Chloroflexus aurantiacus J-10-fl: one gene and its partner. Each later gene encodes a partner of the first gene's protein in a complex. Links are inferred from orthologs where the notes say so. Each region holds a gene or a part of one and is shown on either strand. Other genes may lie near its edges.

Region 1 (7,847 bases):
CATGTCACGTTGCTGACCCTGCTGGTCACGGAGATGCTATGTGTGCTCGCCACGATTATAGAGTCTGTCAGGAATGAATGAGATACCTTCCAGTAGATGTTTTTGAAACAGGTTCTAGTTATACCCATCCTCTGTGCCCTCTGTGCCTCTGTGGTGACAAAAGTAGCAACCTGGGTTCTTCATATAACAAGACCCATACTCTCCATCCAGAAGCGCAGCCATGACATTGTGCCGGCAATCAGCAGGGTTGGGATAAGGGCAATCGTTGCCGGTCGCGCCAGTTGGCGAATACTGGTCACTTTTCCTTCATACCCCATAAACAGACTGGTTACCAGGAGACACACCAGGTAGAGCACACCGAGGATGCCGAAGAAAGCGAGAAAGGCCAACGGCCAGAAGGTGATGCCCAGGTTGCCGTAAATTGCCGCCAGCGCCAGCAGGTCGATGGCGATGATACCGAGGAGTTCTGTCCAGCGGGTGAAGACCGGCTGCTGCGGATCGACGTTTTGGCGCAGCGTGTTGTTGAGCACGATGTGGAGCATTGTCGCAATCGTGATCCCCATTCCCATCCCGGTGAGCGTGCGCAAGAAGTTGTCAGGCGGGTACCAGTTGGGTAAGCCAAGATCGAGAAATAGCGAGTTGAAGCCATCAACCGCCATAATTGCCACAAATGCCACCAGGGTGAGCGAGATGTGCCCCGGCGGGAGTTTACCGGCCCGCCCCCGTCCAATCGCGTAGAGGTAGATGAAGGTGAGCATGAAACTCAGGTAGATGCCACTGTTACGTGCGCAAAGCGGAAATTGCAATCCACCGACAAAGATGTTGTGCTGCTGTGCACAGATGCCATGCACAACTGCATACATCTTCCATTCCAGCGGCATCCCCGGACTAAAGAGCAGCGCTACCAGCAGCGCACTAAAACTACCGGCGAAGATTGCTCCCCACGGCAGCGGACGTCGGGTTTCGGCCTGGCGCGCTGCAATGCGCTCTTGGGCCATCCGCAAAATCTCATCGGGTGTATACTCGCTCATCGTACCTCCGCTAATCGTTCGGCCAGTCGTTCGGCTGTGAGCGCACCTACGTGGCGAACGGCAATCGTTCCGTCGCTGTTGATGAAGAACGTCGTCGGCAAATTAATCACCCCATACCGTTCACCAATCACGCCATCACGGTCAGTGATGAGCGGGAAGCTGACTCCGACCTTCGGCGCAAAGGCACTGATCGCCTCAGTTGATTCATTGCGGTTCACCGCCAGAATGACCAGGTCGGGATTGGTACGCCGCGCCGCGTCGAGCGTCGGCATCTCTTCGACACACGGCAGGCACCATGTTGCCCAGAAGTTGACAATCACGGGCTTGCCCCGCAGATCGCTCAACTTGTATGTGCCATCGGCCAGGGTATAGCTAAAGTCGGGGGCCATCTCGCCGGGAATAGCCGCCCAGTCCGGTCGGGTGTCGATCAGACGACTTTCCGCCGCTATTGGTGTATCACCAACCAACAGCGCTTGACTGGGCGGTGTTGTGGTGCCACAGGCAACCAGGATCAGGCTGAGGAGAATGATCAATCGTTTCATCGTGCGCTTCGTCAGGTCTATGGTTCGTATACTCTTGGGTTTCATTGTACCACGCTTGCCGTGGCAGGTCGGCTTCATGGCGGAGTGGGTTATGTGTTTGGGACTGATCACCGGCAATCTTCACAGCTCGCGACCGGCAATAATGCTCGCATGCCAGCCAGGGTGTACTTCCTGCAACCGCGCGAATTCTTCGCGAGTGTAAACGAACAGATCAATGCCGACCGGAAATCCAACCGGCAAAAAGTCAGCGACTCGCTCGCGCGGCGGCTTGTCTGTGGCAGAGACGATCAGGCAGAGATCAACATCACTACCCGGTGACGGCAAACCGTTCACCCATGAACCAAACCAGATCACACGCTCAATTTGCGGGTGTTCTGAACGCAGTCTGGCGATATACTGCTCAACCGCCTGCTCGATACGAGCGCGATCAACTGATTTGATGACGACAGAATGTGAGGATGGCTTCGGCGTATTGGATGGCATGGTGTGCCTCTGTTGCAGTGTAGAAATCGGTAGGTGCTCCCGAATCGAAACCGTTTGGGTAGCGGGTAGGAATATAATGCTTGTCAAGTATACGTGCGTAATCGATCAGTTCTGGTGGAGTCTGGATAGACTCGGGCAAATTACCGATCAATACCGTAAGCGTATGCCCCCAGGCGTCCATTCCCAGTTTGTGGAATACAGCTTTGATCGCTTTTTCGGCAGCCTGTTGGGCAGCGAAACAGCTCCACTCATAATCTCCATCGTCGAGCGCATTGCGAGCGTGACGTAAATCTGCCTCTGCCTGTCGCCACCAGTCTTCGTAACGATTGCCCATCGCTATTCTCTCCGTAATGGCTAGAACCATTTTGTAAGCAGAATGTCTTATTGGACGAAATCTTGATAATCGTTAGCGCGGCCAGATTACTCTTCAATAGTCATCTCTGAAATCATACACCATGTCACAGGCTATTGCACAGAGTCAGATGTTGTAGAACCTGTTTCAAAAAACAGCTACTATGAGGGTATCTCATTTGTTGCCGACCGGTTCCATGATCGTAGATCGTAACGAGCACACCCTGCATTCGCGTGACCAGCCGGATCAACGACCTGACACGTGCCAGTTCGTGAGCAAGGCTGGCGCGGCAGCATGGCTGCCGCACTCCAAACGTCGCGACACGCGGATGATGAGCGAATAAGGCAACCAATCCAGCGCGTGATAGCACCACAGATGGTTGTTAGAGCGCGACAGCACAGCGTTTTATGAAATAATAGCGGGGCAGGCGAGAAGCATCCTCCCGCTCTCTTTCAATCACGTGATGCTGTGTAAGGTGTTGCACGAGCGCGGGCTGAAAGCCCAACGCACAGGGAGTAGATTCGGTGCCTCGTCTGTAACTCAGCAGGATGCCGTGAAGGGTTGACCAATGACGATTGCTTGCCAGGAGTGTCTGTTCTGCCGGTACCCGTAGGGACGTACCGCCTTGCACCCTGACGTTGCGTTCGCGGCACGGCTTACTCGTACCGGCGCTACCTTGTCAGTACTCTACACTTGCCCTGCGCTGCTGGCATGCGATCACACGTTCTGTTTACTCTCAGGGTAGCCCATAGGCAAGCTGTGTGCCCATCTTCTGCACTACCAACCCGCCCCATCACTCAGCATGTCGGACGCACCGCCCTACCTGGTTTATAATACCCCAATTGATAACCGATACGTGTCTCGTCTGCAACTGGTCACTCATGTCACTATCGTATCGCATTCGACAGTTTCGTAGCGCTGTACGTGCCCGGATCACACCCGCCGAATACGATCTGGTGCGTCATCTGTTGACGCCGGCAGAGCAGCGCCTGTTTCATCAGATGCCACGCTACGATCAGCGGCACTGCCTGGACGTGTATTACACGCTGGTCGCGGCAGGTGAACAAGATGTGTTTCTCCTGCGCGCCGCACTCTACCACGATTGTGGTAAAGTTGACGACCACGGACGGCCAATGGCGCTTGGCTGGTACGTGCTGGCAACTATTCTCAAACGCTGGCCGGCCCTGTACCTGATTGCTGCCCGTTTGATCGCGCCTATCGCTCTCTATGCTGGCCATGCCGCCCGTGGAGCACAGATGGCCGCTGCCGCCGGTTGTCCACCGGAAATTGTTGAAACCATACGTCATTACCATGATCCCAACCCCCGTGGTCGTGCTGCCCGCCTGCAGTGGGCCGATGAACAAAACTGATCTATGCCTTACGCCGTCACCTTACCAGAGTTCACCGGCCCTCTCGATCTGCTGTTGCGTCTGATCGAACGGGCCGAACTGGATATCACGACCATCGCCCTGGCCAGTGTCGCCGACCAGTACCTGGCCCACGTCCGTACATTAGAAGAGGTTGAACCGCGTGAACTGGCTGAGTTTGTGAGTATGGCAGCGCGGTTGATTCTGATCAAGTCACGAGCGCTGTTGCCCCGTTCACCAACTACACCTGCTGAGGCAGGTGACGAGGACGCAGGACAGCTTGTGGCCCAGTTGGAGTTGTACCGCCGTTTCAAACAGGCTGCCGAAGTCCTGCGCCGCTGGCAGGATCAGGGCCGGAGCACGTTTGTCCGTCTGGCCCCACCGCCGCTCCTCCCTGCTCCTGCCCCCATCAGCTATCGTATTACCGATCTGCTCCACGCGCTTGAACGTCGGCGTCAGCTCCAGTTGCCACTGGCTCAGCCTGAACCGATTGTACTCGCGCCACGATTGACGGTCGCCGAAGTGGCGGAGCGGATTCGTGCGCGGTTGGAACGAACGGCCTGGTTTGATTTTACCGATCTGCTGAGTAATGACCCAACGACCGAAGAGGTGATCGTCTCGTTTTGGGCGATGCTCGAACTGCTCAAGCGACGGGCGATTGTTGTCGAACAGACAATGCTATTCGGACCTATTCTCATCGGGCGAGGAACGGCACCCATTGTCACCGAACCGGCTGACGAAGATGAGTTGTAATTGCCGGCGGCATATGCGACAATGTGAATGATCATAACGAGGTAATCATGACTGACTCTGCGCATATGGCGGCTGATTCTACTCATCGCACGCTTCCGTTAGGCGATCTGCTGGCATTTGGCGATGCGTTACGTGCCGACGATACGCCCGAAAGCCTGCTGGCTGAGGTTGTCGAGACCTTACGCCGGATCGTCGGTAGTCCGGCAGTCTATGCCCGCTTACGCGACCTCGACAGTGATACGCTCTACGCAGTAGCCTTTGCCGGTGTTGATGCACCACTGGTCGAACGTTTACGGGCCACACCGATTGGGCCGGCAATCTACCAGCCACTCCTGCGCCCGGAATACCGACAGAGTAGTTCATACCTGATCCCGGCAGCAGTGCTCCCCCCCGATGTGCCGGATACCGAAGCGATTATTCCGGCCTCGGCACTGTTAACGCCGTTGCGCGGGCGGGGAGACCGCTTGATCGGCGTCATTGTGCTGGCATGGCCCGATCAACCCGACCTGGTCACTGTGCGTATGGTCGAAGCGATTGCCCGTCAGGCGGCGCTGGCAGTCGAAAATGTTCGCCTGGCCGAACGGAGCGCCCGCTTGCTGGCGAAAGAGCAACTGCTGGCTGAACTGGGGCGTGCGGTTGGGGCAACGCTTGATTTGGATACTATTTTGCATCAGACGATTGATCGGCTGGCTGCTGCATTCGGTAGTGGCCTGGTCGCACTGCTCGATAATCAAGAGACATTAATGGTCGTGGCAGCGGCACCGCCGCTCGACACATTGATCGGCAGGCAATTGCCGTTACTCTCTGGATCGCTGGCCTGGGTAGTGCAGAGCGGTCAGCCTTTTGTGGTAGACGATTGTCGGTTGCATGCCCCGGATATGGCTCTGTTCGGCCCCGACATCGCGTCGTGTATCATCGCCCCGTTGCGGAGTGGTGGTCGGGTGATCGGGATGCTGAGTGTAGTTAGCCGGCAGGCCGGCGTGTTCAGCGACGAAGATGTTGATCTGCTGGAGGCAATTGCCGCACAGGTGAGTGGGCCGGTCGTCAGCGCACGCCTCTACGCCGAGTCGCAACGACTGGCAGCGCAGGTGCAGAGGCGTGCCGATCAGCTCGCTGTGCTCAACTCGATTGCCCGCATCGTCACCGCAACGCTCGATCTGCGCGAGTCGCTGCCACTGGCAACAGAGCAGATACAGCGCGGTTTTGGTTATCCGCAGGTTGACCTCTTCCTGCTCGAAGAAGAGGCCAATGAGCTGATCCTGGTCGCATCCGCCGGTCGTTATGCACCAGAGCGAGTTGGCTATCGCCAACACATCAATCTGGGACTGGTCGGACGTGCAGCGCGGAGTGGTCGGATTGTGCGCGCCGAGGATGTCGCGGCAGAAGCAGATTATCTCGGTCTCAGCGAGCGGCTCGATATTCGTTCAGAGCTGTGTGTACCGCTGATCTCCAATGGCAAGACGCTGGGAGTGCTCAATATTGAATCGCCCGAACGAGCCGGCCTGACCGAAGAGGATGCAGCGGTACTGGAGACCGTCGCCGATATGCTGGCCGGTGCCGTAGAGAATGGGCGCCTCTACCAGCGGGCGCAGCAGGCTGCTGCCCTGGAAGAACGCAATCGCCTCGCCCGTGAATTACACGACAGCGTTAGTCAGCAGCTCTTCAGTATGACCCTGACCGCACAGGCCGCCCGATCACAGTTCGAGCGGAACCCGGCTCGCGTCCCGGCCCTGCTCGACCGGCTACACGAGACGGCAACTGCGGCGCTGGCCGAAATGCGTGCCCTAATCTTTCAGTTACGTCCGCCGGCACTGCGCGACCAGGGACTCGTCGCTGCTATTCAGCAACACGCCCAACATCTGGCCCATCGTGAAGGATTGCGGATAGAATTAAATGTAATCGGTGATGAGCGCCACGCGCGCGGCATCGAGCAACCCCTCTTTCGGATTGTTCAGGAGGCGCTCAATAACATTGTGAAGCATGCAGCCGCCCGCAATGTGCACGAATTCAATGCCGATCAGGTTGCGATTCGGGTCATTGACGATGGCAAAGGTTTCGATCCGGCGGCTCGCCCCTCTGGCGAAGGCCGACACCTCGGCTTACTCAGCATGCGCGAACGCGCAGCAGAATTGGGCGGTTCGTTCAACGTCCATTCTCGTCCTGGGGCCGGTGCCGAGGTTGAGGTTGTCGTGCCACTACGTGGTCGTCATGGCAATCTTGAACGACCTGAGTAACATGAGATGCGAGACAGGTAATACCAGTTGCTTGACATAATCAGCGACGTGGGAAGGGTAGCAAGAAGGGGGTAGGTGGATGGAACAGATTACGGTGCTGCTCATTGATGACCATCGCGTCGTGCGCCAGGGGTTGCGCGATTTTCTCGAATTACAACCCGATATCGAGGTAGTCGGAGAAGCGGGTAGTGGTGCCGAAGGTGTGGAACTGGCCCGTGAATTGCTGCCCGATGTGGTCTTGATGGATCTCGTCATGCCCGGTATTGATGGGGTCGAAACCACACGCCGCTTGAAAGCGGTTAGCCCCTCGTCACAGGTAATTGTCCTGACCAGTTTTGCCGACGACGACAAGGTCTTTCCTGCTATCAAAGCCGGCGCAATCTCATACCTGCTCAAAGACATCTCGCCCGAAGATCTGGCCCACGCGATCCGGGCGGCGTGTCGCGGTGAAGCCGTTCTTCATCCCGATGTGGCGGCCAAATTGATGCAGGAGTTCAATACGCCGCGCCCAAACGAAGCACCGGTCGAGCAGCTCACCCCGCGTGAGATGGATGTGCTGCGGCTGGTCGCGAAGGGTATGTCGAACAAGGAGATCGCCGAGACATTGATCGTCTCGGAAAAGACGGTCAAAACCCATATCAGCAATATTCTTTCAAAGCTACACCTGGCCGACCGTACCCAGGTAGCGATCTACGCCCTCCGCAAGCGGCTTGTCCCAATCGATGAGGAAGAATAATGACAGCACGGGTTGTATTACTGGGTACCGGAACAGGTTTGCCCGATCCTGATCGAGCGTATACGCATCTGGTCTGGGATGGGCCGGGTGGGCCATTCCTGGTTGATGTCGGTGGTGAGAGCTACCGTCGCATGCTGGCGGCCGGTATCGATCCACAGAGGCTCACCGGCGTTCTCCTGACCCACAGCCACTGTGATCACATTAACGGCTTACCGGCGCTCCTCTTCAGCCTCCGTCTGGGTGGGCGTACCGAACCGTTACCGATCTACAGCTTACCGGCAACCATCGAACTGACCGCCGCGTTCCTGGCCGCAGCGGGTCTGGAAGATTGTGCCACACCGGTCATCTG
Region 2 (6,542 bases), 410 kb from region 1 along the record:
CGAAGAATAACCGCCTCGCTGCGATACACTCGCTCTCGCATGGAACCTGTCGCCATTACGCGCCGTCGGGCTGTACCGGCGATGCGCCTTGTGCGGGTGTGGTTGATGCAAGTCCCCGTCGGTGACCCTCGTTGACTTGTCAGTCTGACCCGCAAAACAATTACCGTGCTGTCGTTAATCAGGCATGCACAATGAATGCCTTATCCTTGCACGCTGTATTATAGCCGCTCAGAGAAGGCCGATCAAGCGATATTTCACTTTACCACTTCGCCGGTCTGAAGTACAATAGTTCGTCGGTGTGCAAGTATCAGACAACGAAGGATCGATGTACCTCAAACGACTGGAAATTCAAGGTTTCAAGACATTCGCGACCCGTACCGTCTTTGAGTTTCAGCCCGGGATTACGGCTGTGGTCGGGCCGAACGGGAGTGGCAAATCAAACCTGGCCGATGCAGTGCGCTGGGTGCTCGGCGAGCAGAGCATGGCCGCGCTCCGCTGCAAACAGGCCGGCGAGCTGCTGTTTGCCGGTGGTGGCAAGCGTCCGCCGGCAGGACTGGCCGAGGTGGCGTTGACGATTGATAACAGCGACCGCCTCTTGCCCCTCGATTTCGATGAAGTGACAATCACCCGGCGCGTGACGCGAACAGGCGAGAATGAGTATTTCATCAACCGCGCTCGTGTCCGACTGCGCGATCTGTTGGCCGCCGTCGAACCACTCGGCGGTTCCTACACGATTATCAATCAGGGTCTGGTTGATGCCGCTCTCACCCTGCGCCCGTCCGAACGCCGCCGGCTGTTTGAAGATGCAGCCGAAATCGGCGGGTTCGAGCTACGCAAAGCCGAAGCCATCCGTCGCCTGCGCGAAAGCGAGACCAACTTGCAGCGCGTCGCCGACTTGCTGGCCGATCTCGAACCCCGCTTGCGCAGCCTGCGCCGTCAGGCCGGACAGGCCCGCCAGTACCGCGAATGGCAGGCCGAACTCCACACGCTGCTGGCTCGCTGGCATCACGCCGGATGGCGCGAAGCGCAGGCTCAGGAACAGCAGGCCCGGCTGCAAGCCCAACAGGCTGAAGACGAACTGGCCCGCCGGCGGGCCGTGCATGCCGGCGCAATGACCGCTGTTCAGGTACACCGGGCGGCCCTGCGCGAACGGCGTGAAGCGCTCGGCGAATTGCATCATCAGGCGGCACTCCTGCATCAGCAGGCAGAAGCGATCCAGCGCGATCTGGCAATCGAACAGGAACGGCTGGCAGCGACCATCCGGCGCAGCGAAGAGGTCGAACGGCAACTGACCATGCTGAGCGACCGCCGCCAGGCGACGACCGATGAGCGTGATCGGATTGCTGCTCAACTGGCCCAGATCGATCAAGAACTGATGACCATCCGGCAGCAGCTTGCCATGGCCGAACGCGAACAACAGGCAGACGCCCAGACACGAGCGAGTCTCGCCGCAGCCCTCACGACGGCCCAGGAACGCGCTTTACAGGCGACGCGCGCAGAGGCGCGTGTGCTCAGTCAGATTGATCAACTGACGGCCCAGCATGAACGGTTACATGGTGAAATTGAACGACTTGCAGCGACGTTACAGCAGGCAACTATCAATGCCACTACCGCCCAGGCCGCGGCTGCCAATGCGCAGATGGCTTTAACCGCTGCCGCGCAGGAATACCAGGCAAGCAGTACAGTCGTCCAAAGCACCAGGCAGGCCGTCGAACAGTTACGTCAAGCGCGTGCGGCACTCGATGAAGAGCGGGCCGGCTGTCGCCACACGCTGGCCGAACGCGAAGCCCGTCTGGAAGCGCTAACCCGGCTGGCCCGTTCCCACGCCGGAACATTTGCCGGCGTGCGCACCGCACTCGAATGGGCTGAACGTCACGGTCGCCGGTTCACCCTGGTACAGCAACTGATCCGGGTACCACCCGAACTGGAGACGGCCATCGAAGTGGCGCTGGGTGCCCGTCTGCAACACATTGTGGTTGAGCAGTGGCGCGACGCCGAAGATGCCATCGCCGAACTCCGCCGCACCGGCGTGGGCCGGGCCACCTTTCTCCCGCTCGACACCCTGCGCCGTCCAGATCACAGCCGTCGGCCTGCCTTCTCATCCCAGGTCATTGGCGTGGCCTCAGAACTGGTCACCTGCGATCCCGATTACGCTATCGTCGTCGATCAACTCCTCGGTCGCACCCTCGTTGTCACCGACCTGGCAACGGCACGCGCCGAAGTGCGCAATCTCCCCCCTGGCTGGACGATTGTCACCCTGGCCGGCGACCAGGTGCAGAGCGGCGGTGCAGTCACCGGTGGTGCACCAACCAAAGAGAGCGGTGCCCTGCGCCGCGAACGTGAACTGCGCGAACTACCGGAACAGGTTGCCGCTGCCCGATCAGCCCTGGCCGCCATTGACGAACGGCGCCAGGCGCTTGATCAGGAGTTGCAGGCAACCATTACCCGCCTCCGTAACGCCGAACAGGCCGAACGCGAAGCTCAACGGCGGCGCGATGCCGCCCGCAACGCGCTGGAGCAGGCGCAACATCGCGCCCGCCAGAGCGAGCAAGAGCAGCAATGGCTGGTGAACCAACAGGAACGTCTGCAACAGGAACTGACATCGCTAACCGCCCAACTCACCTCCCTGCGCGAACAACAAACTGCGTTGCGCCACGAGCGATCAGTTGCCGAGGCCGAACTGGCAGCGTTGCGCGAAAAGCAAGAACAGCAGGCCCAGGCCGATCGTGCCGGACAAGAGCGGCTGGCCAATCTACGGGCCACGCTGACCGCCGGCGAAAGCCGGCAGCGCATGCTCGCCGAATTGCTTGCCGGCCACGAACGCACCCTGGCCGATCTCACGCGCCAGGCTCACGACCTTGAGGCGACCCTAAACGCGCTCCGCAGCGAACGGATCGAGCGTGAAGCTGGTTACGCCACCATGATCACCCGCCAGCAACAGCTCTTGAGCGACCTGCAAACCCTGCGGAGTCACATCGAACCGCTGGAAGCAGAGATAGGCGCTGCGGAAGCTGAACTGTCTCAGCTTGAAGCAGCCGAGGTTCAGGCAACCAACGACCTGCTGGCTGCGGAAGCCGAACACAGCCGGCTCGTGCGCGAAGCGCAACGCGCCAGCGACCGGCTCGAAACACTCTTCGAGCGCGCCGCTGCCGATGGAGTTGACCTGACGGCCCCACCGCCGGCTGAGGAAGGGCCACCGCTATCCGAACTACCGGCAGCCATCGAAGCGTTACGGGCACGCATCCTACGCCTTGGCGTCGTCAATCCCCTCGCACTGGAAGAGTATGAAGAAGCGGCGAACCGCCATGCCTTCCTGACCAGCCAGGCTGCCGATCTACGGGCTGCCAGTGCCACCCTGCACCAGCTCATTGCCGAACTCGACGAAGCAATGCACAGCCGCTTCGAGCACACCTTCAATGCAGTAGCCGGCGAATTCAGTGCCGTATTCCAGGAACTCTTCGGCGGTGGCAGTGCCCGCCTCGAACTCGTCGAAAGCACCGACAGCGACGAACACAACGGCAAGCGCACTGCGCCGGGCGTAGAGATCATTGCCCGCCCGCCGGGCAAACGACCACAAAACATCGCCCTCCTCTCCGGCGGCGAGCGCACACTCACGGCGGTGGCGCTCCTCTTCGCCATCCTGAAAGTCAACCCCAGCCCCTTCTGCATTCTCGACGAAACCGACGCCGCCCTCGACGAGAGCAACATCGGGCGATTCCGCACCATGCTCCAGCGCCTCACCGACCGTACCCAATTCATCGTCATCACCCACAACCGTGGTACGATAGAAGTAGCCGACACCCTGTACGGCGTAAGCATGGGTGACGACGGAGCATCACGGGTTGTCTCGCTGCGTGTCGCCGAATACGTGGGAACAGCGCCATGATCAATGCCGCCGAATTAAGCGACATCCTGAGTGGTCGAGTCGGATCAATCACCATCACCCCCACTGGTGAGCGGCGGATCGACGATCCGCCGCCGGGGGCCATCCTACCCGGCAGCTTCAACCCATTGCACGCTGGTCATCTCGGCATGCAACGGGCCGTAGTCATCATGACCGGAAAACCAGTCCACTTCGAGCTAACAGTCCGAAACGCCGACAAAGGCGAACTCGCGCTTGAAGAGATTGAACGTCGGATCGCCCAATTCCAGCACCGCCACCACGTCATCCTCGCCGCCGCCCCCCTCTTCGTCCAGAAAGCCCGCCTCTACCCCGGTCGGGCATTCGTCCTCGGCTACGACACCGCCCTGCGCCTCGTAACCCCTCGCTACTACGGCGACGAAGCGGCAATGTTCGCCGCCTTCGCCGAACTGGCCGCAGCCGGATGCCGCTTCTTCGTCGCCGGGCGCCAGATCAACGGGCGCTTCTACACCCTCGCCGATCTGCAACTACCGGCAGGCTACGAACAGCTCTTCACCCCCATCCCCGAAGACCTCTTCCGCCGGGATATTTCTTCGACAGAGCTGCGGGCACAACGCGAGCGGGAGCGGGGAAGTAGCTGAAATGTGGCGAATAGCCCACTCTTCGTATACAATATGATCCTGCTGTTGCAGGATCAGAGAAATCAGGCATGAATACCATTCGAGCTATCGATCTATTTTGTGGTATTGGTGGTAATTCCTGCGGTGCGCGAGCGGCAGGGATCGACATCGCTGCCGGTTTCGACAAATGGGCACTCGCCGGACAGGTATTTCAGGATAACTTCCCGGAAGCACGATTTTACAACGTTGATCTTGCCATCCTGTCACGAAGGCAGATTCACCACTTTCACGAAACAATTGGTCACGTTGATCTTATTCTTGCTTCACCGGAGTGTACCAGCCACAGCGTGGCACGAGGCGCGAGTCCGAAAGACAAGGCCAGCCTTCGCCTTTCCTGGAATGTCTGGCGGTTTGCAGAAGTGTTTCAACCACGATGGGTAGTGGTTGAAAATGTTCCCGCTTTTCGTTTATGGGAACACTACAGACATTTTCTTGAGATCATGCAGCGTAGTGGTTATCGTGTTTTGGAGCAGATGCTGGTTGCCAGTGCATTCGGTGTGCCGCAAAGACGCCGTCGCCTGTATCTGCTCTTCGACCGTGATCGTGAACCACGCGCAGTTGTGCCCTGTCGTTATGAACCACTTCCAGCATCGTATGCGATAAACCTCAATGGCTCCTATCGTTATACACCACTGGTAACTGCAAACCGGGCTGCCCGCACGCTGGTAAGAGCACAGAACGCTATCGATGTTCTGGGCAGGGATACACCCTTTTTGCTCGTGTATTACGGTTCGGACAAAGCTGGTGGCTGGCAGTCACTTGACACACCACTGCGCACCATTACAACCCTGGACCGCTTTGCACTGGTGCGCCCGGACGGTCGTGGCGGCCATGAGATGCGAATGCTTCAGCCGCCTGAATTGAAAAAAGCGATGGGGTTTCCGCCGGAATTTGTCATTAATCACGGTAACCGCAGAGAACAGATTAAGATGTTGGGAAACGCCGTGTGTCCGCCAGTGATGCAGGCTATCGTTCAGACGCTGATTGCTGATACATGACCAACGATACGCTGCTTCCATTCAGCTCCGATGAGGTACAGGCCCTGCGTGTAGCGTTACACCAATGGGGGGCTGAGCATGTACGCTCATTTCCGTGGCGGCAAACGACGGACCCATACCATATCTTACTGGCAGAGATTTTGCTACATCGGACACAGGTAAAGCAGGTTGTGCCGGTATATGAAGCCTTCCTGGCCCGCTATCCTGATCTCACATCGCTCTCACAGGCATCTCAGGGTGACATCTATCAAATGCTCGGTTCACTGGGGTTAACCTGGCGATCCCGGTTGTTCTACGAGATGCTTCAGGCAATTGCCACTCGCTACCACGGCAACGTTCCACGCCGCAAAGAGGATTTGCTCTCCCTTCCCGGTATCAGTGATTACATTGCCAGTGCTGTACGTTGCTTTGCCTGGAACGAGCCAGAGGTTCTACTTGACACCAATACCGTGCGCATTACCGGACGACTGCTGGGCTGGCCGGTCAGAGACTCATCCCGACGCAGCGCACGCTTTCGGCACGCACTTGCTTCGCTCCTCGACCATGAACAGCCACGAATGTTCAACTACGCCCTGCTCGATCTGGCGCACCTGGTTTGCCTGACGCGCCGGCAACCGCTCTGCGCCCAATGCCCGCTCAACACCTGGTGTACCTTCGCAACACAGGAGTCCACGGCGTGACATCCGCTCACGATCTGACCGTCTGTCCATTTGTTGTCGGACCCAAAATTACCGATCTGCATCTGTTCGTGGGGCGAACAGAATAGCTGGAGCAGACCATGAAAAAGAAACAGTTATGTCGTGAAGACGTGCAGAGCACCTCCCGATTGTATTTGAGCGTGGTCAGGAATACTTCCGCGAAATCTGGACTCAGAATCTTGACGAGAGCAGTCATGAACTGCTATGTTACATGCTAACGCCTTCGTGCGTGCCGTTGAATGCCGATCATTAGGCAGTTACCCGCTGACTGGTGCAGAAAGAACGGTTAAAACCTTCCCTGCAC

The links.
Region 2: the proteins of CAUR_RS16965 (region 1) and smc are in contact, whole or in part, in a crystal structure (PDB 3ZGX), measured with the Bacillus subtilis proteins. The link is inferred for Chloroflexus aurantiacus J-10-fl from one-to-one orthologs.

What each region holds. Positions count from the first base shown.
Region 1 is NC_010175.1:4,329,272-4,337,118, forward strand. Bases 2,720-5,654 are described here. They hold CAUR_RS16965 (segregation and condensation protein A), read left to right. Parts: upstream 2,720-3,781; coding sequence 3,782-4,528; downstream 4,529-5,654. Other genes in these bases: CAUR_RS16960 (HDIG domain-containing metalloprotein), read left to right, coding at 3,290-3,778; CAUR_RS16970 (sensor histidine kinase), read left to right, coding at 4,576-5,654. Also shown: CAUR_RS16940 (DUF2085 domain-containing protein), read right to left, coding at 180-1,031; CAUR_RS16945 (TlpA family protein disulfide reductase), read right to left, coding at 1,028-1,573; CAUR_RS16950 (nucleotidyltransferase domain-containing protein), read right to left, coding at 1,694-2,056; CAUR_RS16955 (HEPN domain-containing protein), read right to left, coding at 2,001-2,390; more of CAUR_RS16970, read left to right, coding at 5,655-6,762; CAUR_RS16975 (response regulator), read left to right, coding at 6,842-7,498; CAUR_RS16980 (MBL fold metallo-hydrolase), read left to right, coding at 7,498-7,847. UniProt on the Bacillus subtilis protein: Participates in chromosomal partition during cell division. May act via the formation of a condensin-like complex containing Smc and ScpB that pull DNA away from mid-cell into both cell halves.
Region 2 is NC_010175.1:3,924,383-3,930,924, reverse strand. What follows is about bases 1-4,086. They hold smc (chromosome segregation protein SMC), read left to right. Parts: upstream 1-325; coding sequence 326-3,886; downstream 3,887-4,086. Other genes in these bases: CAUR_RS15360 (nucleotidyl transferase family protein), read left to right, coding at 3,883-4,086; recO (DNA repair protein RecO), read right to left, coding at 1-41. Outside these bases: more of CAUR_RS15360, read left to right, coding at 4,087-4,503; CAUR_RS15355 (DNA cytosine methyltransferase), read left to right, coding at 4,572-5,540; CAUR_RS15350 (HhH-GPD family protein), read left to right, coding at 5,537-6,220. UniProt on the Bacillus subtilis protein: Required for chromosome condensation and partitioning.